DNA from 4 places in the Streptosporangium sp. NPDC023963 genome. Region 4 is predicted to be linked to each of the others. Evidence: riboswitches for the same ligand, from Rfam matches in the RefSeq annotation. Region 4 holds a riboswitch; each other region holds the start of a gene.
The links. Region 4 has a riboswitch for cobalamin ahead of AB0F88_RS16460 (ribonucleoside-diphosphate reductase subunit alpha). Riboswitches for the same ligand answer to the same signal wherever they lie in the genome.
Positions count from the first base shown of each region.

Region 1: linked by a shared signal. The riboswitch ahead of cobN (cobaltochelatase subunit CobN) and the one ahead of AB0F88_RS16460 (ribonucleoside-diphosphate reductase subunit alpha) in region 4 are both predicted to bind cobalamin.
Region 2: linked by a shared signal. The riboswitch ahead of metE (5-methyltetrahydropteroyltriglutamate--homocysteine S-methyltransferase) and the one ahead of AB0F88_RS16460 (ribonucleoside-diphosphate reductase subunit alpha) in region 4 are both predicted to bind cobalamin.
Region 3: linked by a shared signal. The riboswitch ahead of AB0F88_RS20760 (CbtB domain-containing protein) and the one ahead of AB0F88_RS16460 (ribonucleoside-diphosphate reductase subunit alpha) in region 4 are both predicted to bind cobalamin.

Region 1 covers NZ_JBEZZK010000017.1:193,213-200,713, reverse strand. The annotation lists gene AB0F88_RS36160 (DUF6596 domain-containing protein) at 1-640, shown strand, start outside; gene cobN (cobaltochelatase subunit CobN) at 697-4,506, opposite strand; cobalamin riboswitch at 4,779-4,927, opposite strand; gene AB0F88_RS36150 (precorrin-3B synthase) at 4,976-6,697, shown strand; gene AB0F88_RS36145 (precorrin-8X methylmutase) at 6,694-7,320, shown strand; gene AB0F88_RS36140 (precorrin-2 C(20)-methyltransferase) at 7,341-7,501, shown strand, end outside.
Region 2 covers NZ_JBEZZK010000011.1:70,329-77,829, forward strand. The annotation lists gene AB0F88_RS28745 (NACHT domain-containing protein) at 1-74, shown strand, start outside; gene AB0F88_RS28750 (hypothetical protein) at 748-957, opposite strand; gene AB0F88_RS28755 (hypothetical protein) at 960-1,337, opposite strand; gene AB0F88_RS28760 (hypothetical protein) at 1,556-2,371, shown strand; gene cutA (divalent-cation tolerance protein CutA) at 2,811-3,128, opposite strand; cobalamin riboswitch at 3,379-3,591, shown strand; gene metE (5-methyltetrahydropteroyltriglutamate--homocysteine S-methyltransferase) at 3,701-5,926, shown strand; gene AB0F88_RS28775 (SAM-dependent methyltransferase) at 6,213-7,010, shown strand; partial or broken gene AB0F88_RS28780 (IS5/IS1182 family transposase) at 7,093-7,248, shown strand; gene AB0F88_RS28785 (lytic polysaccharide monooxygenase auxiliary activity family 9 protein) at 7,366-7,501, shown strand, end outside.
Region 3 covers NZ_JBEZZK010000006.1:212,559-220,059, reverse strand. The annotation lists gene AB0F88_RS20775 (magnesium chelatase subunit D family protein) at 1-1,182, opposite strand, end outside; gene AB0F88_RS20770 (histidine phosphatase family protein) at 1,239-1,802, opposite strand; gene AB0F88_RS20765 (CbtA family protein) at 1,799-2,539, opposite strand; gene AB0F88_RS20760 (CbtB domain-containing protein) at 2,547-2,741, opposite strand; cobalamin riboswitch at 2,776-2,905, opposite strand; gene dop (depupylase/deamidase Dop) at 3,017-4,534, opposite strand; gene AB0F88_RS20750 (acyltransferase) at 4,622-5,779, opposite strand; gene arc (proteasome ATPase) at 6,033-7,501, opposite strand, start outside.
Region 4 covers NZ_JBEZZK010000004.1:443,743-451,243, forward strand. The annotation lists gene AB0F88_RS16450 (mechanosensitive ion channel domain-containing protein) at 1-667, opposite strand, end outside; gene AB0F88_RS16455 (ribonucleotide-diphosphate reductase subunit beta) at 729-1,724, opposite strand; gene AB0F88_RS16460 (ribonucleoside-diphosphate reductase subunit alpha) at 1,759-3,990, opposite strand; cobalamin riboswitch at 4,106-4,307, opposite strand; gene AB0F88_RS16465 (tripartite tricarboxylate transporter substrate-binding protein) at 4,312-5,331, opposite strand; gene glmS (glutamine--fructose-6-phosphate transaminase (isomerizing)) at 5,578-7,398, opposite strand; gene AB0F88_RS16475 (hypothetical protein) at 7,441-7,501, opposite strand, start outside.

The DNA of each region.
Region 1 (7,501 bases), on a different contig from region 4:
GGCCACGTCGGGCGAGCGGCTGCTGCGTCCCGACGTCGCGTACGAGGCGATCCGGCTGGCCCGCACGCTGGCCGCGCTGCAGCCCGACGAGCCGGAGGTGCACGGCCTGCTCGCGTTGTGCGAGCTGACGGCCGCGCGCTTCCCGGCCCGTACCGGCCCGGACGGCACGCCGATCCTGCTCGAGGACCAGGACCGGCGGCTGTGGGACCTCTCGGCGATCCGCCGGGGGCTGGCCGCGCTGGCCAGGGCGTCGGCCCGCGGCCTCGGCCCCTACGGCCTGCAGGCCGCGATCGCCGCCGTCCACGCGTCGGCGCCCTCGGTCGAGGCGACCGGCTGGGACCGGATCGTGCTGCTCTACGAGGCGCTCGGCCGGGTCGCGCCCTCGCCGGTGGTCGAGCTCAACCGGGCCGTCGCCGTGTCCATGGCCTCGGGTCCGGCGCGGGCCCTGGCCATCGTGGACGAGCTGGTCGCTTCGGACCGGCTCCCCGGTTCGCATCTGGTTCCGACCGTACGCGGGGAGTTGCTGGCCCGCCTCGGCCGGCGGCCGGAGGCGCGCGCCGAGCTGGAGCTGGCCGCCCGGCTGTGCGCCAACCGGCGCGAACGCTCGGTGCTGCTGCGCAAGGCGGCCGCGCTGGACTGACCTCCCCGGCGCCGCCGTCCTGAGCGGGCCGCCGCCGGGGCCGGTGAGGCCGTGGGTCAGGCGCCGTCCTCCAGGTCTCCCTCGGACTTGAGGTAGACCTCCTGGAGGTCGCGCAGGACGGCGGGGTCGGGGTGCTCCCACATGCCCCGGTTCGCCGCCTCCAGCAACCGCTCGGCGATCCCGTGCAGCGCCCACGGGTTGGACCTGGCCATGAACGCCTGGTTCTCCGGGTCCAGCACGTAGGTCGCGGCCAGCTTGTCGTACATCCAGTCGGCGACGACGCCGGTGGTGGCGTCGTAGCCGAACAGGTAGTCGACGGTGGCGGCCAGCTCGAAGGCGCCCTTGTAACCGTGCCTACGCATCGCGGCCAGCCAGCGGGGGTTGACCACCCTGGCGCGGAAGATCCTGGACGTCTCCTCGGAGAGCGTCCTGGTGCGGACCGCGTCCGGCCTGGTGCTGTCGCCGATGTAGGCGGCCGGTGCCTTCCCGGTGAGCGCCCGGACGGTGGCGATCATGCCTCCGTGGTACTGGAAGTAGTCGTCGGAGTCGGCGATGTCGTGCTCGCGGGTGTCGACGTTCTTGGCCGCCACGGCGATCCTGCGGTAGGCCGTCTCCATGTCCTGCCTGGCGGGAACGCCGTCGACGCCCCGGCCGTAGGCGAAGCCGCCCCAGACCGCGTACACCTCGGCCAGGTCGGCGTCGTCGCGCCAGTTGCGGCTGTCGATCAGCGGCAGCAGCCCGGCCCCGTACGCCCCCGGCCGGGAGCCGAAGATGCGCATGGTGGCCCTGCGCTCGTCGCCGTGCTCGGCCCGGTCGGCGAGCACGTGCGCCCGCACGTAGTTGAGCTCCTCGGGCTCCTCCAGCCCGGCCGCCAGCCGTACGGCGTCGTCCAGCATCGCCACGACGTGCGGGAAGGCGTCGCGGAAGAAGCCGCTGATCCTGATGGTGACGTCCACGCGCGGGCGGCCCAGCTCGGTGGCCGGGATCGGTTCCAGGCCGGTGACGCGGCGCGAGGCCTCGTCCCAGACCGGTCGCACGCCGAGCAGCGCCAGCACCTCGGCGACGTCGTCCCCGGCGGTGCGCATGGCGCTGGTCCCCCAGACCGACAGCCCGACCGAGCGCGGCCAGTCACCGGTGTCGGCGCGGTAGCGCTCCAGCAGGGAGTCGGCCATCGCCTGGCCGGTCTCCCACGCCAGCCTGCTCGGCACGGCCTTGGGATCGACCGAGTAGAAGTTGCGGCCGGTGGGAAGCACGTTGATCAGCCCGCGCAGCGGCGACCCGCTCGGCCCGGCCGGGACGTAACCGCCGTCGAGGGCGTGCAGGATCGCGTCGATCTCGTCGGTGGTGCGCGCCAGCCGGGGCACGACCTCGACGGCGGCGAACCGCAGGATCCGCTCCACCGTCCCGACGTCCGCGCCGTCCGCGCCGCCCGCGCCGCCCGCGCCGCGCTCGACGGCCGCTTCCCCGGAGGCGGGTACGCCGCTTCGACCGGTCGCGTCGTTCGTGCCGGTCGCGTCGTTCGAACCGGTCGAACCGGTCGAACCGGTCGAACCGGTCGTGCCGGGTACGCCGCTCTGAGCGGTCGCGTTCGGGCCGGTCGAACCGGCGCCCTGGGCCGGGGCGTCCGCCCGGCCCAGGACCTCGGCGGTCACCTCCCCCGCCGCCGACGGGTCCCAGCCGCGCCGCTCCATGGCCTCGACCAGGGCTCGGGCCAGGGTCTCGGCCTCGTCGACGCCGATCCGCCCGGCGCTGCCGTCCTCGGCCAGGCCGAGGGCCTCGCGCAGCCCGACGAGCGCCTCGCTGCCCGCCCACATCTGCCGGGCGCGGAGCATGGCTAGCACCAGGTCGACGCGCGGCCGCCCCTCGGGAGCGACTCCCAGCACGTGCAGGCCGTCGCGGATCTGGACGTCCTTGACCTCGCACAGCCAGCCGTCGATGTGCAGCAGGAAGTCGTCGAACTCGGCGTCGTGCGGGCGGTCGGCGACGCCGAGGTCGTGGTCGAGCCTGGCGGCCTGGATCAGCGTCCAGATCTGGGCGCGGATCGCGGGCAGCTTGGCCGGGTCCATCGCCGCGATGGAGGCGTGCTCGTCGAGGAGCTGCTCCAGCCTGGCCATGTCCCCGTAGCTGTCGGCGCGGGCCATCGGCGGGACGAGGTGGTCGACCAGGGTGGCGTGCGCGCGGCGCTTGGCCTGGGTGCCCTCGCCGGGGTCGTTGACGAGGAACGGGTAGATGAGCGGCAGGTCGCCGAGCGCGGCGTCCGGGCCGCAGGAGGCCGACAGGCCCGCCGACTTGCCGGGCAGCCACTCCAGGTTGCCGTGCTTGCCCACGTGGACCACGGCGTGCGCGCCGAAGCCGTCGGCCAGCCAGCGGTAGGCGGCCAGGTAGTGGTGGCTGGGCGGCAGGTCGGGGTCGTGGTAGATCGCGATGGGGTTCTCGCCGAAGCCGCGCGGCGGCTGCACCATCACCACCACGTTGCCCGAGCGCAGCGCGGCCAGCACGATCTCGCCCTCCGGGTCGCGCGACCTGTCCACGAACAGCTCGCCGGGCGCCGGGCCCCAGTGTTCCTCCATCCGGGCGCGCAGGTCCGCCGGGAGGGTGGCGTACCACTCGGCGTACCGGCTCGCCGCGATGCGCACCGGGTTCCCGGCGAGCTGCTCCTCGGTGAGCCAGTCCTGGTCCTGCCCGCCCGCGGCGATCAGCGCGTGGATGAGCGCGTCGCCGTCCTGCCCGGTCACCCCGGGCAGCTCGTCCTCGGCGCCGATGTCGTACCCGCGCTCACGCAGCGCGGCCAGCAGCCGCACCAGGCTGGCCGGGGTGTCCAGGCCGACGGCGTTGCCGATGCGGGCGTGCTTGGTGGGGTAGGCCGACAGCATCAGCACCAGCCGCCGCTCGGCGGGCGGGATGTGCCGCAGCGCGGCGTGGCGCACCGCGATGCCCGCCACCCGCGAGGCCCGCTCGGGGTCGGCCACGTAGACGGTGAGCCCGTCCTCGTCGATCTCCTTGAAGGAGAACGGCACCGTGATGATCCGCCCGTCGAACTCGGGGATCGCGACCTGGGTGGCGGCGTCCAGCGGGGACAGGCCGTCGTCGTTCTCCTCCCAGGAGGCCCGGCTGCTCGTCAGGCACAGGCCCTGCAGGATCGGCACGTCCAGCTCGGCGAGCGCGCCGACGTCCCAGGCCTCGTCGTCCCCGCCCGCCGACGCCGTCGCCGGACGGGTGCCGCCCGCGGCGAGCACGGTCACCACCAGGGCGTCCACCGTGCGCAGGACCTCCACCAGGCCGGGCTCGGCGGTGCGCAGGGAGGCGCAGTACACCGGCAGCGCCCGCGCCCCCGCGTCCTCGACCGCCGAGCACAGCGCCTCGACGAAGGCGGTGTTGCCGGCCACGTGGTGGGCCCGGTAGTAGAGCACGCCGACGACGGGACCGTCCTGGTCGCGCGCCTCGCGCTCCAGCGTTCCCCAGGTGGGGGTGGGCTCGGGCGCGGCGAAACCGTGGCCGGTGAGCAGCAGCGTGTCGGACAGGAAACGGTGCAGCTCGGTCAGGTTGGCCGGGCCGCCGTGGGCGAGGTAGGCGTGCGCCTCGGCGCAGACCCCGCCGGGCACCGTGGACAGCTCCATCAGCTCGGCGTCGGGCGCCTGCTCGCCACCGAGCACGACGACGGGCCGGGGGCCGGCGAGCAGGGCGTCCAGTCCCTCCTCCCAGGCGCGGCGCCCGCCCAGCAGGCGTACCACGACCAGGTCTGCGCCCTCCAGCAGCGGCGGGAGGTCGGCGGCGGTGAGCCTGGCGGGGTTGCCGAGCCGGTAGCCGGCGCCGCTCGCGCGAGCGCTCAGCAGGTCGGTGTCGGAGGTCGAGAGCAGGAGGATCACGCGCCACACTCCAGGACAGGCAGGGCGGTACGGCCCGGGGATGCCACGGCGTGGCGGGGGAACGGGGATGCCACGGCGTGGCGGGGGAACGGGGAAAAGCGCGCGGCGTGGCGGGGCGGCGGTGATGCCGCCGTGCTGCTGGGGAACAGCGAAGAACGCGCGGCATCACGGAGGAACGGAGATGCCACGGTGTCGCGGGGGAACGGCGAAGAGCGCACGGAGCTTCCTCCCTCGGGGTCCTCGCCCCGGGTCGTCGTCGGCCGCGACGGCTGGAGTCTCCTGGCTCCCGGATCGGTGCTCACCCCGGCCTTCCCGCCCGTCGTCGGACAGTGGCCCGGGTGGGGTTCGCTCCCCGGTTACAGTGGCGGGACCGCGCCGGATTCACACCGGCTTCCTCCCTTTGCCGTCGCCAACGATGACACTACGGCAGTCCGGTTCGTTGCAAGAAACTGGCGTTAACATCCTTCGAGTGTCCATTGCCGACTTTTCCGGACGATCGCGACTCGACGCGTGTCCCGGGGCGCTTCAGGTCCATGCCGCCGCGGACGGCGGCCTGGCCCGCGTCCGCGTTCCCGGAGGCCGTCTCACCCCCTTCCAGCTGCGCGAACTCGCCGAGGCCGCAGCTGAGTACGGCAGCGGCGTCATCGAGCTGACCTCCCGCGCGAACGTCCAGGTGCGCGGCCTCGGCCCGGAGGATCCGGACAGCGGTACGGGGGACGGCACGGGGAACGGGTTCGCCGCGCGGATGGCGCGGGCGGGCCTGCTGCCCTCGGCGACGCACGAGCGGATCCGCAACATCCTCGCCTCCCCGCTGACCGGACTGGACGGACCGGCCGGGCCGAGCGGACCGACCGGGTCGAGCGAACCGGGCGGACCGGGCGGACCGGATGCTCCGGACAGCACGAACGGTCCGGGCCATCCGGACGGCGGCGGGATCGCCGACGTCACACCGCTGATCGGCGAGCTGGACCGGCGGCTGTGCGCCCGCCCCGCCCTCGCCGCCCTGCCGGGGCGATTCATGTTCGCCCTCGACGACGGCCGGGGGGACGTGGCCGGCCTGGGCGCGGACGCCGGGGTCCTGCTCACGGGGCCGGACGAGGCCGCGCTGATCCTCGCCGGGACCGACACCGGCCTGCGCGTCCCGCCGGCCGGAGCCGTGACCGCCCTGCTCGCCGCCGCCGAGGCGTTCCTCGACGAGCTGGCCACCCGGGACGTCACCGCCTGGCGGATCGCCGAACTCCCCGGCGGCCCCGCCCTGATCGCCGCCCGCGTGCGGACCGCCCTCGGGGTTCCCGGTACGACGCCCTTCACCCCGGTGAGACCGCGGGTCGTGTCCCTCGGGCCGGTCGGCGTCATCGGGAGCACGGACGGGACGAGGAGCGAAACCGGTGCCGGAGGAGAGACGGGTCCCGCGAGCGGCACCCGGGACGGCGTCGGGAACGGCACCGGGGACGGGGGCGCGCGGGTCGCGCTCGGGGTGGCGGTCCCGCTGGGGCGGCTGACCTCCGCGCTGGCGCTGCTGCTCGCGGACGCCGCCTCGGGCGGGGAGATCCGGCTCACGCCATGGCGTGGCGTGGTCCTGCCCGGCCTGGACCGCGCCGAGGTCGCGGGCACGGCCGCCCGCCTGGAGGCCGCCGGGCTGGTCGTCGACCCCGCCTCGCCGTGGATCGGTGTGACGGCCTGCACCGGCCGCCCCGGCTGCGCCAAGTCCCTGGCCGACGTCCAGGCCGACGCGGCCGCCGCCATCGCCATCGCCACCACCACAGCCACCACCACAGCCACCACCACCGCCACCACCACCGCCACAGCCGTCGGCACGACCTCGCCGCCCGCCGTCCCGCCGCCCGCGGCCGTACAGCCCACGGCCGTACAGCCCACGGCCGTACCGCTCACGACCGCACCGCCCACGACCGCACCGCCCACGGCCGTACAGCCAGGAAGGGAGCGGTCCGGGAGCGGGCCGTCCGCGGCCCCGCCGTCAGCCCCGCCGTCCGGGAGCGGGCCGGGCACCGATACGCTCCCCGTGCACTGGGCGGGCTGCGGCAGGCGCTGCGGCCGTCCGAGAGGGCGGGTCGCGGATGTCGTCGCCACCGGTGACGGCTACCGCCTGGAGCTGGACGGCACCGATCTGACCTGCTCCGGCATCGAGGACACCGCGGCCGCGCTGGCGGCCGCCAGAGGGGAACTGTGATCGACTACGTCCGCGACGGCGCGGAGATCTACCGCCGCTCCTTCGCCACCATCCGCGCGGAGGCCGACCTGTCCGGCCTGCCCGCCGACGTCGCCCGGGTCGCGGTCCGCATGATCCACGCCTGCGGGATGGTCGACCTGGTGAGCGATCTGCGCTGGTCACCCGGCGTGGTGGCCTCCGCGCGCGAGGCGCTGCGCGCGGGCGCGCCGGTGCTCTGCGACGCCATGATGGTCGCCTCCGGGGTGACCCGGCGGCGCCTGCCCGCGGGCAATGAGGTGATCTGCACCCTCGGCGACCCCCGGGTGCCGGACCTCGCCGCGGAACTGGGCACCACCCGCAGCGCCGCCGCGCTGGAGCTGTGGCGCGACAGGCTCCAGGGTTCGGTGGTCGCGATCGGCAACGCGCCGACCGCGCTGTTCCGGCTGCTGGAGATGGTCGAGGAGGGCGCGGGCCGCCCGGCCGCCGTGATCGGCGTCCCGGTCGGTTTCATCGGTGCCGCCGAGTCCAAGCAGGCCCTCGCCGAGCACCCGGCGAACCTGGAGTACCTGGTCGTGAACGGGCGGCGGGGCGGAAGCGCGATGACCGCCGCCGCGGTCAACGCGATGGCGAGCGAGGAAGAGTGAACGACGACGTGACCGGACGCGTGACCGGACGGCTGTGGGGCGTGGGGCTCGGGCCCGGCGACCCCGAACTGGTGACCGTCAAGGCCGCCCGCCTGATCGGCGAGGCGGATGTGATCGCCTTCCACAGCGCCCGCCACGGCCGGAGCATCGCCCGCTCGGTGGCCGCCCCCTACCTGCGGGA
Region 2 (7,501 bases), on a different contig from region 4:
GTGATAAATGGCAAAACACCTTATTGAGATGGGCGCAAGGCGATATTAGTTTTGTCGTCAGTTCGAGTTCATAAAGATAAAAAGCTAGTCAGCGCGACCATGCTTGCTGGTTGTGAACATATTTTAATTGCTTTCAAATGAAGAGCCGCAGGTTCATTTGTATCGTTGAGTCTTTTCCATTCTGTTGTTGTAGGTCAGAGTCGGCGAGGGGGCCGAGACCGCATGGCCTGCAAAGATGCGGGCCATGAGACGCTCAGAGGAGCCTGGAGGAAGAGTGCTTTACCGCTGCTCTGGAGCCTCTGTGAAGCAGGATAGAAAGGTCTATCGAGGCGTCAGTGCTCCGCACCGCCATCCGGCGCGGCACGCCCGTCCACGCCGCGCGGACATCGGGGCCGGGCATGCGGCCTGGAGGCCGGTCCCGTCCCGCGCCCGCCCGGCGCGGACGGCCGGACCCCGCCGCCCGCCGCACCAGCCCGCCCGCCGTACCGAACGCCGTACCGAACGCCGCGCCGACCGTGAACGCACTGCCGCCCGCTCCGACCACCGGCCCAACCGCTACGCGGCCCCTACGGGGTCCTTCGGATTGCGCCGGCCGCTCCGCCCGTGTTCATCAGGAACGCTCGAATGTGGGAGTAACACCTCTGCCGCCCCGCTTCCGATGCGCGGGCCTGGCGGCTCTGTGCTTCGGGTCGGGTTGCCACCGGATGACATGGTCACCATCAGCGAGAGCGACCTACCCCGCCGCCATCAGCTGTCCCTGGCCTGTCGTAGCCGGTCCAACGCGTCATTGACCAGGCGACCGAGGTTTCCCAGTTCGTACGCCATCCGGTGACGTTCGTTGTCCTCCCAAGCCCTGATGGCCGCCCCGAGGTTGCCCGACTTTCCAGCAGTGATGATGATCTCCTGGCCGTTGACGCGCCTCGTGGCCGCATCGCCCAGGATGACCCAGCCGTACACGGTCACATCCCACGAGCGGCCAGGATCAGGTCAACCACCTTTTCCGGCTGTTCCTGTCTGACGGTCTGAAGGTCGGCGCCGTTGCGGATGGACACCAGGTAGCAGCCCGAGCGTGGACCCATGGTCACCGTGGCTACGCGCCAGCCCTGCGGACCCTTCACGGTCAGCTCCGGCGGGTGTCGCTCCATCCACGATCGGAGCGGAGGCTGGTCGGGCCAGGCGGCCTCACTGTTGGCGAACAGCCCCAGGCTGATCGTGTGATGGCGGTGAGCACGGATTCCCCGCTCGGTGAGAAGCCGCTGAACCACGGCCAGTGCCTTGTCTTGGCTCTCCACTGTTGCCTCGTCAACGGCGGGCGGGACGGCTCTACAGTTGTCCATGGGTCGCACCTCTCTGTGCGATCAAGGAACCCGTACGGCGTGACCGCGCCTGCGGGTTCCGCTTTTTCACGGTCCTCCCATGACACCGCCGCGCCAGCACGCGGAGATAGGGCGGGACAGGGGAGACCAGGGGAGAGAAGAGGAGTAACAGGCTCGCCGGAAGGGGAATAGGGGAGATTGGGGGAGAGACGCAGATCCCTATCTCCAGAGGTAACGCGATGCGCGACGTTCCAGCTTGGGCGCGACGGCTACGCGCCGAACGGCGCAACCGGCTGTGGACTCAGCGGGAAATGGCCCGAGCGTTGACCGATCTGGCCGACGAACGTACGCGTAGCCGTATGCCGGGACGGGATTCCGTCACCCGCATGATCAAAGACTGGGAAGCGGGCAGGCATAAGCCGAGGGATCCATACCGGCTGCTTTACTGCCGAGCTTTTGACCTGGAAGAGAATGAACTGTTCAGCGCGGAAAGCACGTCACGCACCGAGCTGGAGGATGATGTGCTACGCAGAGAATTTCTCGGTGCGTCCGTGGCGACTGTGGGAATTGCCGCTGTTCCAGTACCGTTTGAGAGTCTTCCTCAGGGGCGACGCGTCAATGATGAGCTTGTCGTTTCGCTTCGCAAGCGCATTGCGCGGCTACGTCGAATCGACGACTATCTAGGCGGCGCCGAAACCTATCCTCTCTATGCTGCCGAGCTTGAGAGAACGAGTACACTCGTCAACGAGGCCAGTTATACGCAGAAGACGGGAAGAGCGCTTCTAAGCGTGGTCAGCGAGCAAGCACAGCAGGCGGGATGGGCTGCCTTCGACGCGGGATGGGCCAAGAGGGCGAGGCAGCTTTTCAAGAAAAGCCTGTCGGCCGCCACCGACGCCGGAGACACCGCTCTTCTTGCCAACTCGCTGGCGTTCCTGGCTTATCAGAAAGTAAGTTACGGCTCTCCGGGGATTCAGGAAGCGGATGCTTCGTACCGGGTGGCGGAGCGAGGGACTCCCCCTGCGGTCAGGGCACTCCTGCTGGAGCGGGCGGCATGAGCGTACGCGTCTGAAGGGCAGAGATACCAGGTTGAGGTCGAAAGAGGTCTTGAAGAAGCCGGTAGGGCCCTTGAGGAGAGCAGTGGTGAGCCGAACCCAGCTTGGGCACTCTGGGTTGACCGGCTCGAACTTCAGATCATGACGGGGCGGTGCTGGGTCGCGCTGAATCAACCCGTTAAGGCCATCGCCGTTCTTGAAGATGCTCTCTCGAAGTACGAAGACACCCACGCCCGAGACAAGTCCCTCTATACGACTTGGCTTTCGGAAGCGTATCTAGACGCAGGGGAGATCGAACGCGCATCCGCCGCCCTGAGTCAGTCGCTGAGCCTCTCTATGGATGTCGCGTCGATTCGTCCGCGCCAGCGCGTCAGCGCCGTTCTTGAGCGTCTTGAGGATCACAGATCGCTGCCATCCGTTGCCGAACTTTTCGACCGCATGGCTACGCCGTCGTCTTGCTCAGCCATTCCAAGTACGGAGCCGACCCACCGTCAATCGATGTGAAGGTCACTTCAGGGTTGTTCCACGGGTGCTCGGATATCAAATGTGCCTCCAAGTCCGGGTAGCGCTCCACAGTCGTCCTCAGGAAGATCTGCCACTCTTCCCCTTCGCCCATTTTTCCCTCATGCCAGAAAACAGACTGGGCAGGCCCGAAGACTTGGCCTGACGCTGCCAATTTCGCACGAACGGCAGATCTGAGAAGATTCATCGCCGCATCGCGACTGTCCACTGTGGTCGAAACCTGAAGGTAGTCGGTCATGCGGCCAAGCCTAGATCACTTCCCCGGATCCGGTACGGAAGAGTGAAGGCGGCTTCCGGGTGGCCGGAGCGCGTCCTTATGAAGCACGAAGCACTCCATTTCACGATGAGCCCGTTCTCTGACGATCTCGCGGGCAGTGGCGATGCGTTGCCAAGTCAGCTCGGCCCAGAAGAGGTCGTCGTGTCGGTGACTGCTTCCGGTGTGGCGTCCCTCGGACAGGGGGAGCGCGGGTTCTTCGGCAGGGGCGGGTTATGCTCGTTGTGCGGTTGGTTCTCCCGGGGCCGTTGTGGTGTCGGGAGTCGTAAGAGGGAACCCGGTGTGATTCCGGGACTGCCCCGCAGCGGTGAGTGGGAACGAACGCCGTCATCGGCACTGGGTGCGTGTCATCTGGGAAGCGACGGTCAGTAGGAGTTGAGTGTGATGCCCGCGAGTCCGAAGACCTGCCAGCCGCCTGTGCGCCGTCCGGTGCGCGGTGATCCGTGGCCTCGTGGGAGGGCCTGGGATGTGTCTTTCCCGTGTGTTCCTTCCGTGTGGCCGTGGGTCGGCATGGCATGAGCCGAGGGAAGGACGCCATGAGCAAGGTCACCACGACCGTTTTGGGTTACCCCCGTATCGGGGGCCGTCGCGAGGTGAAGAGGGCGACGGAGGATTACTGGGCCGGGCGCATCGACGCCGCCGGCTTGCAGGAGACGGCCGCGGGGTTGCGGCAGGGGGTGTGGCGGGAGCTGTCGGGGGCGGGGCTGGATGTGGTGCCGTCCAACACCTTCTCGCTGTATGACCACGTGCTGGACACCACCGTCATGGTGGGGGCGGTGCCCGAGCGGTTTTCCGGGGCGGCGGATCCGTACTTCGCGATGGCCCGGGGTGCCGAGGGGATGGCGCCGCTGGAGATGACCAAGTGGTTCGACACCAACTACCACTACCTGGTTCCGGAAGTGGGCCCCGAGACCCGGTTCCGGCTCGACTGGAGCAAGCCGCTGGCCGAGCACGCCGAGGCGCGGCGGCTGGGCGTCGAGACCCGGCCGGTGCTGGTCGGGCCGCTGTCGTTCCTGCTGCTGGCCAAGTCCACCGAGCCCGGCTTCGCGCCGCTGCGGCTGCTGGACGGCCTGCTGGAGACCTACGCCGAGCTGCTGGAGCGGATGGCCGCGGCGGGGGTGGCCGAGGTGCAGCTGGACGAGCCGGTGCTGGCCGCCGACCGTACGGACGAGGAGCTGGCCGCGCTGCGCCGGGCCTACGCGCGGCTGGGGGAGCTCAGCAGCCGCCCCCGGCTGCTGGTGGCCACCTACTTCGGCGAGATCGGGCCCGCGCTGGAGATCCTGGCCCGCAGCCGGGTCGAGGCCGTCGGCCTGGACTTCGTCTCGGCGCCCGGCAACCTGGAGGCGCTGGCCGCCGCCGGTGGGCTGCCCGGCAAGACCCTCGTCGCCGGGGTCGTCGACGGCCGCAACGTCTGGCGTACCGACATCGCGAAGGCGCTGGCGACCTGTGCCGCACTGCTCGGCCTGAGCGACCGGCTGGTGGTGAGCACCTCCTGCTCGCTGCTGCACGTCCCGCTCGACCTGGACGCCGAGACCTCGCTGGACCCGCGGCTGCGCGAGCGGCTGGCCTTCGCCCGGCAGAAGGTCGACGAGGTCGTACGGATCGGCCGGGCGCTGAACGGCGAGGAGGTCGTCGCGGGGGAGAGGACCGTCGAGCGGTTCCTCAACCCTCGGGTGCGAGCCAGGCTGGACGCCCTGGGCGAGGGCCGCCCTCGCGCCCCGCACGCCGAGCGGCTCGCCGTGCAGAACGCCGACCTGGGCCTGCCGCCGTTGGCCACCACCACCATCGGCTCCTTCCCGCAGACCGGCGAGGTGCGCCAGGCCCGCGCCGCCATGCGCTCGGGCGACCTCGACAGGGCCGGGTACGAGCGCAGGATGGAGGCCGAGATCGACCGCGTCATCGCGCTGCAGGAGGACATCGGCCTGGACGTGCTGGTGCACGGCGAGCCCGAGCGCAACGACATGGTCCAGTACTTCGCCGAGATGCTGGAGGGCTACGCCGCCACCGAGCACGGCTGGGTGCAGTCGTACGGCAGCCGCTACGTCCGCCCGCCGATCCTGTTCGGCGACGTCTCCCGTCCCGAGCCGATGACGGTGCGCTGGGCCTCCTACGCGCAGTCGCGGACGAAGAAGCCGGTCAAGGGCATGCTCACCGGCCCGGTGACCATGCTGGCCTGGTCGTTCGTCCGCGACGACCAGCCGCTGGGCGAGACCGCCAGGCAGGTGGCGCTGGCGCTGCGCGACGAGACCCGCGATCTCGAGGCGGCGGGCATCAGGATCATCCAGGTCGACGAGCCCGCGCTGCGCGAGCTGCTGCCGCTGCGGCGGGCCGACCGCGAGGCCTACCTGGAGTGGGCGGTCGCCGCGTTCCGGCTGGCCACCAGCGGGGTGGCCGACAGCACGCAGATCCACACCCACATGTGCTATTCGGAGTTCGGGGAGATCATCGGCGCGATCGGCGACCTGGACGCCGACGTGACCAGCGTCGAGGCGGCCCGCTCCCGGATGGAACTCCTGGACGACCTGCGCGCCTTCGGCTACGCGCGCGGCATCGGGCCCGGCGTGTGGGACATCCACTCGCCCAGGGTGCCCTCGGTCGGGGAGATCGAGGCCGCCCTGCGTACGGCCGCGGCCTCGGTGGATCCGGCCCTGCTCTGGGTCAACCCCGACTGCGGCCTGAAGACCCGCGGCTATCCGGAGACGGAGGCCAGCCTCAGGAACATGGTCGAGGCCGCCCTGCGTGTCCGCGCGGAAGCGGTCTAGAGCCTGTTCAGAGGCTCGATCATGTGGTTGGGGTGAGGAGCCTCAGCCACGTGATCGAGCCTCGGAGACAGGGGCCGGTCTCGTGGCCTGCCAGGCCGGCCCGCCGATCGGTCTTCTCCGGGGCGACCGCGGTGATCCGGGCTGACCGCGGTGATCCGGGTCGACCGCGGTGATCCGGGCTGACTTCCGGCGAGCGCGCAGACCTCACTCGGGCGGCCGAGGGTCAATGTCCGGCCCTTGCGTGAAAATCGTCGGCGAAGGAGCTTGATTCACTAACCTTTCGCCCATGGACATAACGGGCGTGGACTTGAGCGTGCCGAGCGCGGCGCGCATATACGACTACTTGCTGGGTGGCAAGGACCACTTCGCCGCGGATCGCGAGGCCGCCGAGGTGGTGCTCCGGTCCGTGCCGAACGCGCGTGAGAACGCCAGGGCCAACCGCGCTTTCCTGGGCCAGGCCGTGCGCGTCCTCGTCGACGCGGGCGTCCGCCAGTTCCTCGACATCGGCGCCGGGTTGCCGACGCAGGAGAACGTTCATCAGGTGGCCCAGCGCGCGGCGCCGAACTCGCGGGTGGTCTACGTCGACAACGATCCCGTGGTGCTCGTCCACGCCCGCGCGCTGCTCGCCGACAACCCCGGCACGAGGGTCGTCCCGGCCGACATCCGCGACCCGGCCGCCCTCCTCCAGCACCCCACGGTCCAGGACTACCTGGACTTCACCCAGCCGGTAGGGGTGTTGCTGCTGGCCGTCCTGCACTTCATCCCCGATGACAAGGAGGCGGCCCGCATCGTCGCCGAGCTCCGTCGCCCCCTGGTGTCCGGCAGCCACGTGGTCATTTCCCACGGCCATCCCGGCGAGCTGACCGGAGACCTGGTGAAGAAGGGCCACGAGCTGTACGGCCACACCCGTCAGGGAGCCGCCGTCGGCCGTACCCGCGCGGACATGGCCGCGTGGCTGGAGGGCTTGGAACTCCTGGCTCCGGGCATCGTCCCCGTCCAGGGCTGGCGTCCTGAGAACGACTTCGAGCCCGTCCCCGACCTCGCGGAACCCGGCGTTTTCGGCATGGTCGCGAGAGTTCCGTAGGGGGCGATCCCCCGAGAGACGTCCGCCGGGTCCCGATGGTGATCGGTTCCAGGTTCACGAAACGGCCGGGCGAGCACACCCACCTGCCGGCCGCCCGCGCGCCCGTCCTGCCGCGGTGGCCGCCGACAAGGCCTGCTCCTCTCGCGGTGACCGCGTCCACCTGCGCCGACGCCACATCAAAGCCGTCATCCCCGAAAAGAGCGACCGGGCGGCCGACCGCAGGAACCGTCCCTCCCGGAGCCCGGCCGAAGCGGCCGTCATTCCTGACATGCTCCAGAATCTTTCATGACTCGAATGTTTACTGTTAGGAAACTTTCTTTTATATTCGAGTCACCCCCCAGCGAAGGAGCAGGACATGCGCAGAACGGTCACCTTCCTCGCGATGGCGATCATCGCCGTCGCCTCGACCGTGTTCATCGCGTCACCGGCCAACGCGCACGGCTACATCTCGTCGCCGCCGAGCCGTCAGGCCATGTGCGCCCAGGGCCGGG
Region 3 (7,501 bases), on a different contig from region 4:
ATCGGTGCCCCCGGGGCCGCCGCCGGGGCCGCCGGAGTCGTCCGGGTCCTCGGGGTCGCCGGGGTCGTCGGGGATCTGGTCCAGGAGCTCCTGGAGCTTGGACTCGTCCAGGCCCGGCGCGTCGAAGGGGTCGCGGCGGCGGCGGTGCGGGAGCGCGAGCCTGGCCGCCTCCCGTACGTCGTCGGCGGTGACGGAGGTGCGGCCCTGCCAGGCCGCGTGCGCGATCGCCGCACCGGCGGTGACCAGGTCGGCCCGGAGCCCGTCCACCTCGAACCCCGCGCAGACGGTGGCGATCCTGAGCAGTGCCGCGTCCGGCAGGACGACCTGGGGAACCCTGGCACGGGCCTCGGCGATGCGCGCGGCCAGTGCCCGCTCCTCGCCCGCCCAGGCGGCGGCGAAGGCGTCGGGGTCGGCCTCGAAGGCCAGGCGGCGCCGGACCACGTCCACCCGCTGGGACGGTTCCCGCGAGGCCCGGACCTCCACGGTCAGCCCGAAGCGGTCGAGCAGCTGCGGGCGCAGCTCCCCCTCCTCGGGGTTCATCGTCCCGACCAGCAGGAACCGGGCGGCGTGCCGTACCGACACCCCCTCGCGCTCGACGTAGCAGGTGCCGAGGGCTGCGGCGTCGAGCAGCAGGTCCACCAGGTGGTCGTGCAGGAGGTTGACCTCGTCGACGTACAGGACGCCCCGGTGGGCGCTCGCCAGGAGGCCGGGTTCGAAGGATTTCACGCCCTCGGTGAGGGCTCGCTCGATGTCGAGGGAGCCGACGAGGCGGTCCTCGGAGGCGCCGACGGGCAGCTCGACCAGGCGGGCGGGCCGCACGGCGCCGTCCCGCGCTCCGCCGGACCGCGCGACGCCGGACTGAACGGTGGCGGGCTGAACGGTGGCGGGCCGAAGGGTGGCGGGCGGGGTGGGCCGGTCGCCCGGTTCGGTACGGCCCTCGTGCGGCCCGTCCGGGCAGCCGGGGTCGGGGGCGTCGGGGTCGCAGGAGAAGCGGCAGCCGGTCACCACCTCGACGGGCGGCAGGAGCGCGGCCAGCGCCCGTACGACCGTGGACTTGGCGGTGCCCTTCTCCCCCCTGACCAGCACTCCCCCGACGCGGGGGGAGACCGCGTTGAGGATCAGCGCGAGTTTCAGGTCCTCCAGCCCCACGATCGCGGTGAAGGGATAGCGGGAGTCACGCACCTTCGGGATCTCCTGTCCGTCTCGTCGAATCAAAGGGTCGCCGGGCGCTCGAACCGTCACGGGAAGTAGCTGAGCCGCCAGCGCCCGCCGCGCCCGGTGAGCGTCACGCGGGCCAGCGGCGCGACGTCGACGCGCCAGAAGGCCTGGGCGGGGGCGCCGAGGGCGTGGACGACCGCGGCGCGGATGACCGCCGGGTGGGTGACCGCGACGGCCCTGCCGGGGGCGCGGACGGCGAGCCAGCCGGACACCCTGGCCAGGAGCGCGGTGACCGGCTCCCCGCCGTGCGGCGCCGCGCCGGGGTCGCCGAGCCAGGAGGCGAGCGCCTCGGGTTCCGCGGCCTCGACCTCGCCGAGCGTCATCCCGCTCCAGCGGCCGTAGTCGCAGTCGGCCAGCAGCGGGTCGTGCTCGGCCCGCAGGCCGAGCGCCGCCGCCGTCTGGACGCAGCGCAGCTCGGCGGGGCAGGCCGCGGGACCCGGGCCGAGGTCCCGCGCCATCCCCTCGGCCCGGCGCAGGCCGGGTTCGTCGAGTGGTTCGTCACCCGGGAACGCGGCCCGTACCGTCGCCGAGGTGGAGGCGTGGCAGACCAGGAGCAGGCGGGTGACCCCCGAGGGGGTCGTCACACCGGGCCGCGCCCGCGGGCGGCGAAGGCGAACAGCGCGCCGACGCCGGCCCAGAAGACCACCTGGGTCCCCATGGAGGCGACCCGGAAGTCCCACAGGAGGTCGGCGGGGAAGCCCCGGGGCACCTCCGAGATCTCCGGCAGGAGGATCCAGGCCGCGACGACGGGGACCAGGAAGGTGGCGCCCGCCGACAGCCAGCGCACCCACGGTTCGCTCCGCGAGGCGTAGCGGTAGGCGGCGACGGCGGCGGCGACCGCGAGGATCCCGATGACCACCGCGACCAGGTAGAGCACGGTGCGCTGGTTGATGGTCTCCGGATCACCGACGGCCGGTGGGTTGGCGGGATATTTCACGAAAGGGATGAGGACGACGGCGGTGAACGCCGCGGCGGCGAGGGTGACCGCGAGCACCGGCTCCGAACGGGGGCCCGCCCGGCCGCGTACGGCCGCGTAGACGAGGGAGAACAGGCCCCCGACCGCCAGGCCGTACAGGCCGAGGGCGAGGAAGAGCCCGAAGCGCTGCCCGTCCCTGCTGACCAGCGCCTCCTCCTCGTCGTGGGAGTGGGCGGCGGTCCCGGTGTCGTCGTGTGACCCGGCCGGGGCGGCGGCCGCGGCCGCCTCCTCCAGCGCGATGGCCTGGTCGATGCGAGGTTCGCCGACGGTGTAGGCGAAGACGGCCGCGAGCAGCCCTGCGAGCAGTCCGACGACGAGGCCCCGGACGATGAGTTTGGTGATCACCTGTGGCTCAGTGGCACGGCACGCCGAGCAGGTGACGCCCGTCGTGCATGAGTTCGTGCAGGTAGTTCCCCGCCTGTGAGATCGCTCCCTGGTCGAAGGTGACCAGGTAGGCGAGGAGCAGCAGCACCGGTACGGCGAGCAGCCAGCGGGTGAGCGAGGGCCATGGGATGGGCTGGGTGTGCGGTGCCGAGATCTGGCTCACGGCTACCTCCTCCGGGATTGACGCGTCCCTTTTCGTAGGTCGGTGGCGGCCGAGTGTGACCTGGCTTCCGGCTCCTGGGAGCCGGTTACAGTGGCGCGACCGCACCGGAGTTTCACCGGATTTCCCTCGCACCGCCACAAAACACCCGGAACGTATCCCGGTTCTCTGTCCCCCGTCAATCCGGGTGTCCGGTTTGACGGGCTCCGGCCCTCACGGGGTCCGGGCATGACGAGGGGGGAGGTGGCCCGGCCGGACCGCCTCCCCCCTCGCGGGAGTCACTGCTCGCCGGTCAGCGCCGTCACCAGCTCCGCGGCGGTACGGCAGCGGTCGAACAGCTCGCCCACGTGTGCCTTGGTGCCGCGCAGCGGCTCAAGGGTGGGGACGCGCTGCAGCGACTCGCGGCCGGGGATGTCGAAGATGACCGAGTCCCAGGAGGCCGCGGCCACCGACTCGCTGTACTGGCTCAGGCAGCGGCCGCGGAAGTAGGCTCGGGTGTCGTTGGGCGGCACCTCGATGGCCCGCTGGACCTCTTCCTCGGTGACCAGCCGCTGCATGCGGCCCCGGGCGACCAGCCGGTTGTAGAGCCCCCGGTCGGGACGGATGTCGGAGTACTGGAGGTCGACGAGCTGCAGGCGCGGGTGCGACCAGGGCAGGCCGTCACGGGTGCGGTAGCCCTCCAGGAGCTCCAGCTTGGCCACCCAGTCGAGCTCCCCGGACAGCTGCATCGGGTCCTCCGCCAGGCGGGTGAGGACCGACTCCCAGCGCTCGAGGATGTCCTTGGTGGGCTCGTCCAGGCCGTTGGCGCTGCGCTCCTCGGCGTACTTGCGGGCGAGCTCCAGATACTCCATCTGCAGCTGCACCGCCGTCAGCTTGCGACCGTCGCGCATGGAGATCTCGTACTTGAGCGTGGGGTCGTGCGAGACCGCGCGCAGGGCCTGGACGGGGTTGTCCACGGCCAGGTCGCGGGTGAAGTAGTTGTCCTCGATCATGGCCAGGACGAGCGCGGTCGACCCCAGCTTCAGGTAGGTCGAGATCTCCGACATGTTGGCGTCGCCGATGATGACGTGCAGGCGGCGGTATTTCTCCGGGTCGGCGTGCGGCTCGTCCCGGGTGTTGATGATCGGCCGCTTGAGCGTCGTCTCCAGGCCCACCTCGACCTCGAAGAAGTCGGCCCGCTGGCTGATCTGGAAACCCTCGCCCCGGGAGTCCTGGCCGATGCCGACCTTGCCCGCGCCGGTGACGACCTGCCGGGAAACGAAGAACGGCGTCAGGTGCCTGACGATGTCGGCGAACGAGGTGGCCCGGCGCATGAGGTAGTTCTCGTGACAGCCGTAGGAGGCGCCCTTGTTGTCGGTGTTGTTCTTGTAGAGCTGGATCGGGGCGTTGGCCGGCATCGCCGAGGCGCGGACCGCCGCGTCGTGCATCACCCGCTCGCCAGCCTTGTCCCAGATCACCGCCGCCCGGGGATTGGTGCACTCGGGCGTGGAGTATTCGGGGTGGGCGTGGTCGACGTACAGCCGGGCCCCGTTCGTGAGGATCACATTCGCCAGGCCGAGGTCCTCGTCGGTCAGCTGGCTCTGGTCGGCCACTTCCCGCGCGAGGTCGAACCCCCGTGCGTCCCGCAGCGGGTTCTCCTCCTCGAAGTCCCATCGCGCGCGCCGAGCCCTCGCGGCCGAGGCCGCCAGATAGGCGTTCACGACCTGAGAGGAGGTCACCATCGCGTTGGCCCCCGGCTGTCCGGGCACGGAGATGCCGTACTCGGTCTCGATGCCCATCACCCGCCGTACCGTCATGCGCACCCTCTGTTCGTCAGGGACTGATTCTCTCCGTGGTATCTATTCCCGACCCTAGACCCTTCACTATGCCCGGTGGTCGGACAGTTATGGCACCGAAGCCTTTTCGCCCGTTGCGAGGGGGATCGAGGAGAGCGCGGGGAGCTGTGACGGGGACGGGGATGCGGCCCTTCTCCGCCTCCTGGACTTGACGAACTCCTGAAGCGGACGCTCGGCCAACCGGTACACCAGGTAGGAGAACGCCATCGCGGCCAGCACGGTGACCAGCGCGGTCAGCGGGGGCGGCAGCGTGTCCCGCAGGGCGGGAACGATCAGGACCGCGGCCGGGGTGTGGAACAGGTAGAGCGGGTAGGTGAGCGCGCCCAGGACGACCAGGCCGCGCCAGCGCAGCCACCCCAGCCAGCCGAGCGCCACCATCGCCATGAGCACGTAGAAGCCGATCACGGTGGCGGCCACGGCCCACTCGGGCACGGGCATCGCGGCGTAGCCGACGTTCTCGATCCGCCCGGCCACCCGGTCGATCGCCGCGTTCACGGCCAGGCCGCCGCTGATCCCGGCGAAACACCACAGGACGAGCCTGGGGCCGAACTTCGTCATCAGGAAGAACGCCATGCCGCCGACGAAGTACGCCGCGTACTTGGGCATGACCACCAGGTCGACCCAGGCCTCGTCGCTCCCGGTGAAGAACCCGGCCGCCAGCAGCCAGACGCCCATGAAGGCCAGGCAGCGGTTGAGCGTCACCCCGGCGATCACCAGGATCGAGATCAGCACGTAGAAGCGGAGCTCCACCCACAGCGACCAGTAGACGCCGTTGGCGTCGTAGACGCCGAAGGCCCGCTGGAGCATCGTGAGGTTGATCCCGTACTCGCCGAGGCCGAGCTTGGGGTCCAGGGCCGTGGCGGCGGTCAGCCCGTAGACGGCGGCGGTGACGGCCACGCTGACCCAGTAGGCGGGAAACAGCCGCACCAGCCGGGAGAGGGCGAACGCCCCCAGGCCCCGCCCCCAGATGCTCATCAGGATCACGAAGCCGCTGATCATGAAGAACAGCTCGACGCCGAGGATGCCGAGCCCGGAGACGGTGGAGATCGCCGGGAACAGCTCGGCCGGGCGGTCGCCCCACACCGAGGCGAAGGCGATGAAGTAGTGGAAGGCGAGCACCGCGATGGCGGCGAGGAAGCGCAGGAGGTCGAGCTCGGCGAGGCGGCCGCCTCCCCGAGGCGCCTCGCGGGACCCCGCGCCGTTCACCGGGCGGCCGGGCCGGAATGTTCACGCACGCCACTTGGACGGCGTCTCGATCATTCGGGTTCCCTGTGACGGCCGTTATTTCCGTTCACTCCCGGGACGGGCGTGAACGGAAATACGGACCTTTAACTACAAAAATGGATAAAACCGGACAAGATTTATCACCTGCCGAACGCTCGCACCGTCGACGAGGGTTTCGGGAAGACGCCGGCGGCGCGGTCCCCGGGAGGGGAGCCGCGCCGCCGGTCACACGTGGTTACAGGTACTGACCGGTGTTGGCCACCGTGTCGATGGAGCGCCCGGCCTCGGTGCCCTGCTTGCCCGTCACGAGGGTACGGATGTAGACGATCCGCTCGCCCTTCTTGCCGGAGATGCGGGCCCAGTCGTCGGGGTTGGTGGTGTTGGGCAGGTCCTCGTTCTCGGAGAACTCGTCCACGCAGGCCGCCAGCAGGTGCTGGATCCGCAGGCCCTTCTGCCCGGTCTCCAGGAACTGCTTGATCGCCATCTTCTTGCCGCGGTCGACGATGTTCTGGATCATCGCGCCGGAGTTGAAGTCCTTGAAGTACAGGACCTCCTTGTCGCCGTTGGCGTAGGTCACCTCGAGGAAGCGGTTCTCCTCGCTCTCGGTGTACATCCGCTCGACGACCCGCTGGATCATGCCGGAGATGGTCTCCTGCCGGTTGGCGCCGTGCTCGGAGAGGTCCTCGGCGTGCAGCGGGAGCTCGGGGATGAGGTACTTGGAGAAGATGTCCTTGGCCGCCTCGGCGTCCGGCCGCTCGATCTTGATCTTGACGTCCAGGCGGCCGGGCCGCAGGATCGCCGGGTCGATCATGTCCTCGCGGTTGGAGGCGCCGATCACGATGACGTTCTCCAGGCCCTCGACGCCGTCGATCTCCGACAGGAGCTGGGGAACGATGGTGTTCTCGACGTCGGAGGAGACGCCCGAGCCTCGGGTCCGGAAGATCGAGTCCATCTCGTCGAAGAACACGATCACCGGGGTGCCCTCGGAGGCCTTCTCGCGAGCCCGCTGGAAGACCAGGCGGATGTGCCGCTCGGTCTCGCCGACGTACTTGTTGAGAAGCTCGGGACCCTTGATGTTGAGGAAGAAGCTCTTGCCGGACTGGCCGGTCTTCTCCGCGACCTGCTTGGCCAGGGAGTTGGCGACGGCCTTGGCGATGAGCGTCTTGCCGCAGCCGGGCGGCCCGTAGAGCAGGACGCCCTTGGGCGGGCGGAGCTTGTGCTCGCGGAAGAGGTCGGCGTGCAGGTACGGGAGCTCGATGGCGTCCCGGATCTGCTCGATCTGCCGCATGAGCCCGCCGATCTCCTCGTAGGAGATGTCGGGCACCTCCTCCAGGACGAGCTCCTCGACCTCGGACTTGGGGATGCGCTCGTAGACGTAGCCCGAGCGGGGTTCGAGCAGCAGGGAGTCGCCCGCCCGGATCGGCTGGTCCATCAGCGACTCGGCGAGCTTCACCACCCGCTCCTCGTCGGCGTGCGAGATCACCAGCGCGCGCTGGCCGTCCTCGAGGAGCTCCTTGAGCATCACGATCTCGCCCAGGTCCTCGAAGCCGAGGGCCTCGACCACGTTGAGCGCCTCGTTGAGCATGACCTCCTGGCCACGCTTCAGCGACTCGACGTCCACCGCGGGACTCACGTTCACCCTGAGTTTGCGGCCACCGGTGAAGACCTCCACCGTGCCGTCTTCCCTGGTTTCGAGGAACACAC
Region 4 (7,501 bases):
GCCGCCGCTCGTCCCACAGCCGCAGCACCACGTAGGTCAGGCTGAGCTCCTCGATCCGGCCCCACTCGCCCTTCACCACGACGACGTCGTCCAGCCGGAGCGCGTCGCTGAAGGCCAGCTGGAGCCCGGCGAGCATGTTGCCCAGGGTCGACTGGGCGGCGATGCCGACGACGACACCGGCGATCCCGGCCGAGGCCAGCAGCCCGGCCCCGAGCGCCCGCACCTGCGGGAAGGTGAAGAGCATCGCGCCCAGCGCGACCACGATGATCACCGCCGAGGCGACCCGGCGGACCAGCGTGATCTGGGTGCGGATGCGGCGGGCCCGGCGGTTGGCCTCGCCCTCGACGGTGATCAGGCGTTCCAGCACCACGTCGGTGACCGCGTAGGCGGCCTGGATGACCAGCCACGTGGCGCACCCGATCATCGCCAGGCCGAGACCCTGATACACCAGCCGGCCGACCACGGTCGTCGCCATCGGGGGCTCGTAGGCGGTGTAGGCCGTCACCACGGCGGCCGTGGCGAACCCCGGCCAGGTGCAGCGGCGCATGAGCGGGCCGGCGAGAACCCATTTCTCGCCGATCAGCCGCGAGCGCAACACCCGTCGCACCACCTCCACCGCCACGACGGCGGCCGCCACGGAAACAATCATCATGATCCAGCCGGACACTTGAGGCGTCCTCCTCGACGTCTTCCATCCTCGTCGTGCTCTTCCCTGGATCACCAGCTAATCAGAAGGATTCGTCGAATGTGACATTCCCTTCCACGGCTATCTGGTAGGCCGAAACCCGTCGTTCGAAGAAGTTGGCCAGCTCCTGCACGTCCTGCAACTCCATGAACGCGAACGGGTTGGCCGTGCCGTACCGGGCGGGCATCCGCAGCCTGACCAGGCGCTGGTCGGCCACGTACTCCAGGTACCGGCGCATCTGGTCCACGCTCATCCCGAGCAGGCCGTCGCCGCACAGGTCGGCCGCGAAGGCCAGCTCGGCGGCCACCGCCTCCTCGATCATCCGGGTGACCTGCTCGGCGAGCTTGTCGTCGAACAGGTCCGGCTCCTCGGCCCGTACGGTCTCCACGACGCCGAAGGCGAACTCCATGTGCATGGACTCGTCGCGGAACACCCAGTTCGTCCCGGTGGCCAGGCCGCTGAGCAGGCCCCTGGAGCGAAACCAGTAGACGTAGGCGAAGGCCCCGTAGAAGAACAGCCCCTCGATGCACGCCGCGAAGCAGATCAGGTTGAGCAGGAACGCCCGCCGGTCCTCCCGCGTCTCCAGCCGGGTCAGCCCGCCGAGCGAGTCGATCCAGCGGAAGCAGAACTCCGCCTTGTCCCGGATCGAGGGGATGTGCTCGACCGCGGCGAAGGCCTTGACCCGCTCGTCCGGATCGGGCAGGTAGGTGTCCAGCAGGGTCAGGTAGAACTGGACGTGCACCGCCTCCTCGAACAGCTGCCTGCTGAGATACAGGCGCGCCTCGGGGGCGTTGAGGTGCTGGTAGAGGTTGAGGACGAGGTTGTTGGCCACGATCGAGTCGCCGGTGGCGAAGAACGCCACGAGGCGGTTGATCAGGTGGCGCTCCTCGGGCGTCATCCTCGCCAGGTCGGCCAGGTCGGAGGTGAGGTCCACCTCCTCGACGGTCCAGGTGTTGCGGATCGCGGCCCGGTAGCGCTCGTAGAACTCGGGGTAGCGCATCGGCCGCAGGGTGAGATCCATGCCGGGGTCGAGCAACATCAGGGAATGCCTTTCGCGGAGCTTTCAGGGACGGCTACTGGCAGGCGTCGCAGTACTCGGGGTTCTCCAGGGAGCAGGCGATCGCCAGTTGGGAGGCCGTGTCGAGGACGGCCTGCGCGACCGGCGCCGCCACGGTGGCCTGCGCGATCCGGGTGGCCGGGCGCGAGCGCAGGTAGTAGGTGGTCTTGAGGCCCGACTTCCACGCGTAGGCGTACATCGAGGAGAGCTTGCCGATGGTCGGCGTGGCCATGAAGAGGTTCAGCGACTGCGACTGGTCGATGTAGGGGGTGCGCGCGGCGGCCAGGTCGATCAGCGCCTTCTGCGGCAGCTCCCAGGCGGTCCGGTAGAGCGCCTTCAGGTCGGCGGGGATCTCCGGGATGTCCTGGACGGAGCCGTCGGCGCGCTTGATCGCGTCGCGGATCAGCGGGGTCCACAGGCCGCGGGCCTGCAGGTCGCGGACGAGATAACGGTTGACCTGGAGGAACTCCCCCGAGAGGGTCTCGCGCTTGAAGACGTTGGAGACCTGCGGCTCGATGCACTCGTAGCAGCCCGCGATGGAGGCGATCGTGGCCGTCGGCGCGATCGCGATCATCAGCGAGTTGCGCAGGCCGGTCCCGGCGATCCGCTCCCTGAGCTCGGCCCACTCCGCGGACCCCGCCGCCCCGTAGTGGTCGGGGTGCAGCACCCCGGCGGCGGCCCTGGTCTCCTCGTACGAGGGGTGGCGGCCCCGCTCCACGGCCAGGTCGGAGGAGGTCCGGTAGGCGGCGAGCGCGATCTCCTCGGAGATCCTGGTGGACAGCTCCAGGGCGCGCGGCGAGTCGAACGGCAGCCGCAACGTGAACAGCACGTCGGCCAGGCCCATCACGCCCAGCCCGATCGGGCGCCACTTCCGGTTGGCCGCCTCCGCCTCGGGGGTCGGGTAGAAGCCCAGGTCGATGGTGCGGTCGAGGAACCGCACGGCGGTACGGACGGTCGCGCGCAGCCGCGCCCAGTCGACGGCCTCCCCGGCGTCCGCCGACAGGTGGGCGGCGAGGTTGATCGAGCCGAGGTTGCAGACGGCGGTCTCCGCGTCGCCGGTGACCTCGAGGATCTCGGTGCAGAGGTTCGACAGGTGGATGACGTTTTCCGGCCTGGCCGTCTGGTTGGAGGTCCGGTTGGCCGCGTCCTTGAAGGTCATCCAGCCGTTGCCGGTCTGGGCGAGCGTGCGCATCATCCGCCCGTACAGGGTGCGGGCGGGGATCTGCCGGGTGAAGCGGCCCTCGGCCTCGGCGGCCCGGTAGGCGTCGTCGAACGCGGTGCCGTACAGGTCGGTGAGGTGCGGGACCTCCTTGGGGTCGAACAGCGACCAGACGCCGTCGGCCTCGACCCGGCGCATGAACTCGTCGGGGATCCAGTTGGCCAGGTTCAGGTTGTGCGTGCGGCGGGCCTCCTCACCGGTGTTGTCGCGCAGTTCCAGGAACTCCTCGACGTCGGCGTGCCAGGGCTCCAGGTAGACGCAGGCCGCGCCCTTGCGCCGGCCGCCCTGGTTGACCGCGGCCACGCTGGAGTCGAGCGTGCGCAGCCAGGGCACGATGCCGTTGGAGTGGCCGTTGGTGCCGCGGATCAGCGAGCCCCGCGAGCGGACCCTGGTCCAGGCGATGCCGATGCCCCCCGCGTACTTCGACAGCCGAGCGACCTGCCCGTAGCGCTCGTAGATGGACTCCAGCTCGTCGCGGGGCGAGTCGAGCAGGAAGCACGAGGAGAGCTGGGGCCTGCGGGAGCCGGAGTTGAACAGCGTGGGCGAGCTGGGCAGGTAGGACAGGGTGGCCATGAGCGCGTACAGCTCGGCGGCCTCCTCGACGGTCTCGGACAGGCCGCAGGCCACCCGCAGGAAGAAGTGCTGCGGGCGCTCCAGGACCTTGCGGGTCCTCGGGTGGCGCAGCAGGTAGCGGTCGTAGACGGTACGCAGCCCGAAGTACTCGAACCTGGCGTCGGCCCCAGGGTCGGCCAGCGCGTCCAGCACCCCGGCGTGGGCGGCCACGAACTCCGCGAGCCCGTCCTGGATCAGCCCCGCCTCGTGGGTCGCGGCGATGGACTCGGAGAAGTCGCGCACGCCGTGCTCGGCGGCCTCGTCGGCGATCAGCTCGGCCAGCATCGCGGCGGCGATCCTGGAGTTCTCGGGATCGGTGATCACCCGGGCGGCCGCCTCGTCGATGGCGAGCCTGCGGTCGTCCGTCGCGGTCCCCGCCGTGGTACCCGCCGCGGTCTCCGCCAATGCCTGTGTCACGTAGTGCCCCTCGCTCGATCGGACTTCCCCGTACGGCTCCGCCGGATGGGCACGCGTCCGCGAGCGATCCCGGGCACGCCGGATCGCCTCGTTCCGCGGGCCCTCCCACGAGGCCCTGGACATTCACGTCACCGGCAGGTCTTCGGACTCACGGGCGCATCGCACATGCCTACCGGCCGTCGCTTCCCAGGCATGGCTCACCCAGTGCTCAATGACGGCTTTCGTTCCCGTTCACCGCTGCGGGGCAGTCCCGGAATCTCACCGGGTTCCCTCTTGCCTCGCCCCTCGCGGGGCGAACCAGCAACGAGCAGGATCCTACATCTAGGGGCGGCGGACGCAACTACCCCAACAAGTTGTGTCGGAGGACTTCAACAGTCCGAGCTCGTGAAGCACGCCGCGAGTGCGGCCCGTCTCGGTGGAGAGCCACTGGCGGAACTCGTCGCCGCTGAGGTAGACCCGGCTCCAGCCGCGGGACGCGCACAGGGCACGCCAGCGCGGCGCGGCGTCGATCCTGTCACACAGGGCGACAGCGGCGTCCCGGTCCCCCGGGCTCATGCCCTTGGGGCCCAGCAGGCCGCACCAGTCGCTGTACTCCAGGCGGACGTCGACCTCCAGGAGCGTCGGCGCGTCGATCCCGTCGATCCGGCCGCCGGAGGAGACCACCAGGGGCCGCAGGCGGCCCGCGGCGATCTCGGGCCGCAGGGCGCGCGCCGACCCCAGCAGGGCCGCCACCCGGCCGACGTGGAGCGCCTCGGCGGCGTCCTCGGGGGCGAGGAATCCGGCGTACTCCAGCAGCCGGGTGTCCACCCCCAGGCACTTGCCGATCATGCCGTAGAGCACGTGGTCGGAGCCGCCCTCCGACCGGCCTCCGACCGTCAGCCCCGCCGGGTCGTGCCGCAGCCGCGCGACGAAGTCCTCGAAGGTACGCAGGCGGGAGCCGGAGGGGACCACCAGGACCGCCCAGTCGCCGACCAGGCGGGCGACGGGAGTGGCGGCGTTCACCACGGCCGCGGTGTTGGCGATCTCCGCGGCGGCCACCATCGGCATCGCGGTGACGAGCAGCCTGCCCTCGCGCGCGAAGGGTCCGCGGAAGGCGCCGAACGCGTCGCGCGGCGCGGAGCCCAGGGCCCCCGCCCGCTCGACGGCCATCGCGGTGCGCGCCAGTCCCGACTGGACCAGGACGGTCGCCAGCCTGCCCGCGATCCCGTCCCAGCCGTGACCGTCGGCGGTCGGCTCGAGAAGGAACAGGCGCCTCACCCCCGGGTCGGCGCCGCCGTCCGCGCCGCACCCCGCGGCGACCGCGGCTCCCGCCGCCAGTGCGAAAAACCCCCTACGGCGCATAAGCGCCCCTTCCCCCAAGAACCCCCTATACCATAGGTTACTTTCCCCTCACTTTCTGTGATGAAGTGGGGTATGCCGGAACTTCCGGTGATCCACATTCGGACACGGACCACCGGAAAAGACGGAAAAGACACCGTGAATCCGGATACCGGAGACGATCGTCTCGCGGAGGGCTCCGGGGAACGCCCCCGTCCCCGGCAGGCCGGGGACGGGGGCGCGAAGGCAGGGACGGAAGGGGCCGGGGTTTCACTCCACCGTGACGCTCTTGGCCAGGTTCCTCGGCTTGTCGACGTCCCGGCCCAGCGCCACGGCGGCGTGGTAGGCGAAGAGCTGGAGCGGGATCGACAGCAGGATCGGGTCCAGCTCGGTCTCGTTCTTGGGCACCACGACGCAGTCGTCGGCCAGCTTGGGGTCGGCCGTGCGGTGGCCCACCATGAGCACCCGGCCGCCCCGGGCGCGGATCTCGCCCAGCGTGGTGAGGTTCTTGTCCAGCAGCTCGTCGTCGGGGACGATCGCCACCGTCGGCATGTCCGGGCCGATCAGCGCCAGCGGCCCGTGCTTGAGCTCGCTGGCCGGGTACGCCTCGGCGTGCACGTACGAGATCTCCTTGAGCTTCTGCGCGCCCTCGCGGGCCACCGGGTAACCCCTGACCCGGCCCACGAACATCATGCTCGGCGACTCGGCGTACTTGCCCGCCAGCTCCTTGATCTGCGGCTCCAGCGCCAGGATCTCCTTGATCTGGTCCGGCAGCCTCCGCAGGCCGTCGCAGATCCTGCGGCCGTCGGCGGGAGACAGGTCCCGCACCCGGCCCAGGTGCAGCGCGAGCAGCGCGAAGGCCACGGCGGTCGAGGTGAACGCCTTGGTGCTCGCCACCGAGACCTCCGGACCCGCGTGCAGGTAGACGCCGCCGTCGCACTCGCGGGCGATCGCGCTGCCCACGGTGTTGACGATGCCGAGCACCCTGCCGCCCTTGCGCTTGAGCTCCTGCACGGCGGCGAGGGTGTCGTAGGTCTCCCCCGACTGGCTGATCGCCACGTAGAGGGTGTCGGCCTCCACCACCGGGCTGCGGTAGCGGAACTCGCTGGCCGGCTCCGCGTCGGCCGGGATGCGCGCCAGCTCCTCGATGAGCTGCGCGCCGATCTGGCCCGAGTAGTACGCGGAACCGCAGCCGATGATCTTCACCCGGCGGAACGAGCGGGTCTCCCGCGCGTCCATGTTGAGACCGCCCAGGTGGGCGATGTGGAAGCGGTCGTCCAGCCGCCCGCGCAGCGTCCTGGCCACCGTGTCGGGCTGCTCGGAGATCTCCTTGAGCAGGTAGTGCTCGTAGCCGCCGGTGTCGTAGTGCCCGGCCTCCCAGTCGACGGTCAGCGTCTCCTTGGCCGTCTCCCGCGCGTCGCTGGCGAAGGTGTTGAACCCGTCGGCCCGCAGCACGGCGATCTCGCCGTCCTCCAGGTGCACCACCTGGCGGGTGTAGCGGACCAGCGCGGCGACGTCGGACGCGGCGAACATCTCCTTCTCGCCGATGCCCAGCACGATGGGGCTGCCGTTGCGCGCCACGACCACCTCACCCGGGCGCTCGGAGTCGATCACCGCGATCCCGTACGTGCCGACGACCCGCTTGAGCGCGGTCCGCACGGCCTCCTCCAGCGAGTCGGCCTCCTTGACCGTGCGGGCGATCAGGTGCGACAGCACCTCGGTGTCGGTCTCCGACAGGAAGATCGCCCCGTCGGCCTCCAGCTTGGCGCGCAGTTCGTCGGCGTTCTCGATGATGCCGTTGTGCACGACGCCGATGCGCTCGTCGGTGGACAGGTGCGGGTGGGCGTTGACGTCGCTGGGCGCGCCGTGGGTGGCCCAGCGGGTGTGGCCGATGCCCAGGCCGCCCTTGAACCGCGCGGGCACGACCGCGGCCAGGTCGGCCACCCGGCCCTTGACCTTGCGCATCTTGAGACCCTTGTTGGAGACCACCACCCCGGCCGAGTCGTAGCCCCGGTACTCAAGACGCTGCAGGCCCTCCAGCAGGATGGGTGCCGCGTCCTTGGGCCCCACGTAGGCCACGATTCCGCACATGTAACGCTCCTTGTCCGTAAACGATCGAGGTGCCGTCGTCTGTTACCCGTAGACGATCCGGCGAAGCTGCCGCAGGGAGAGTTCGGGTGCCGCGACACGGCGT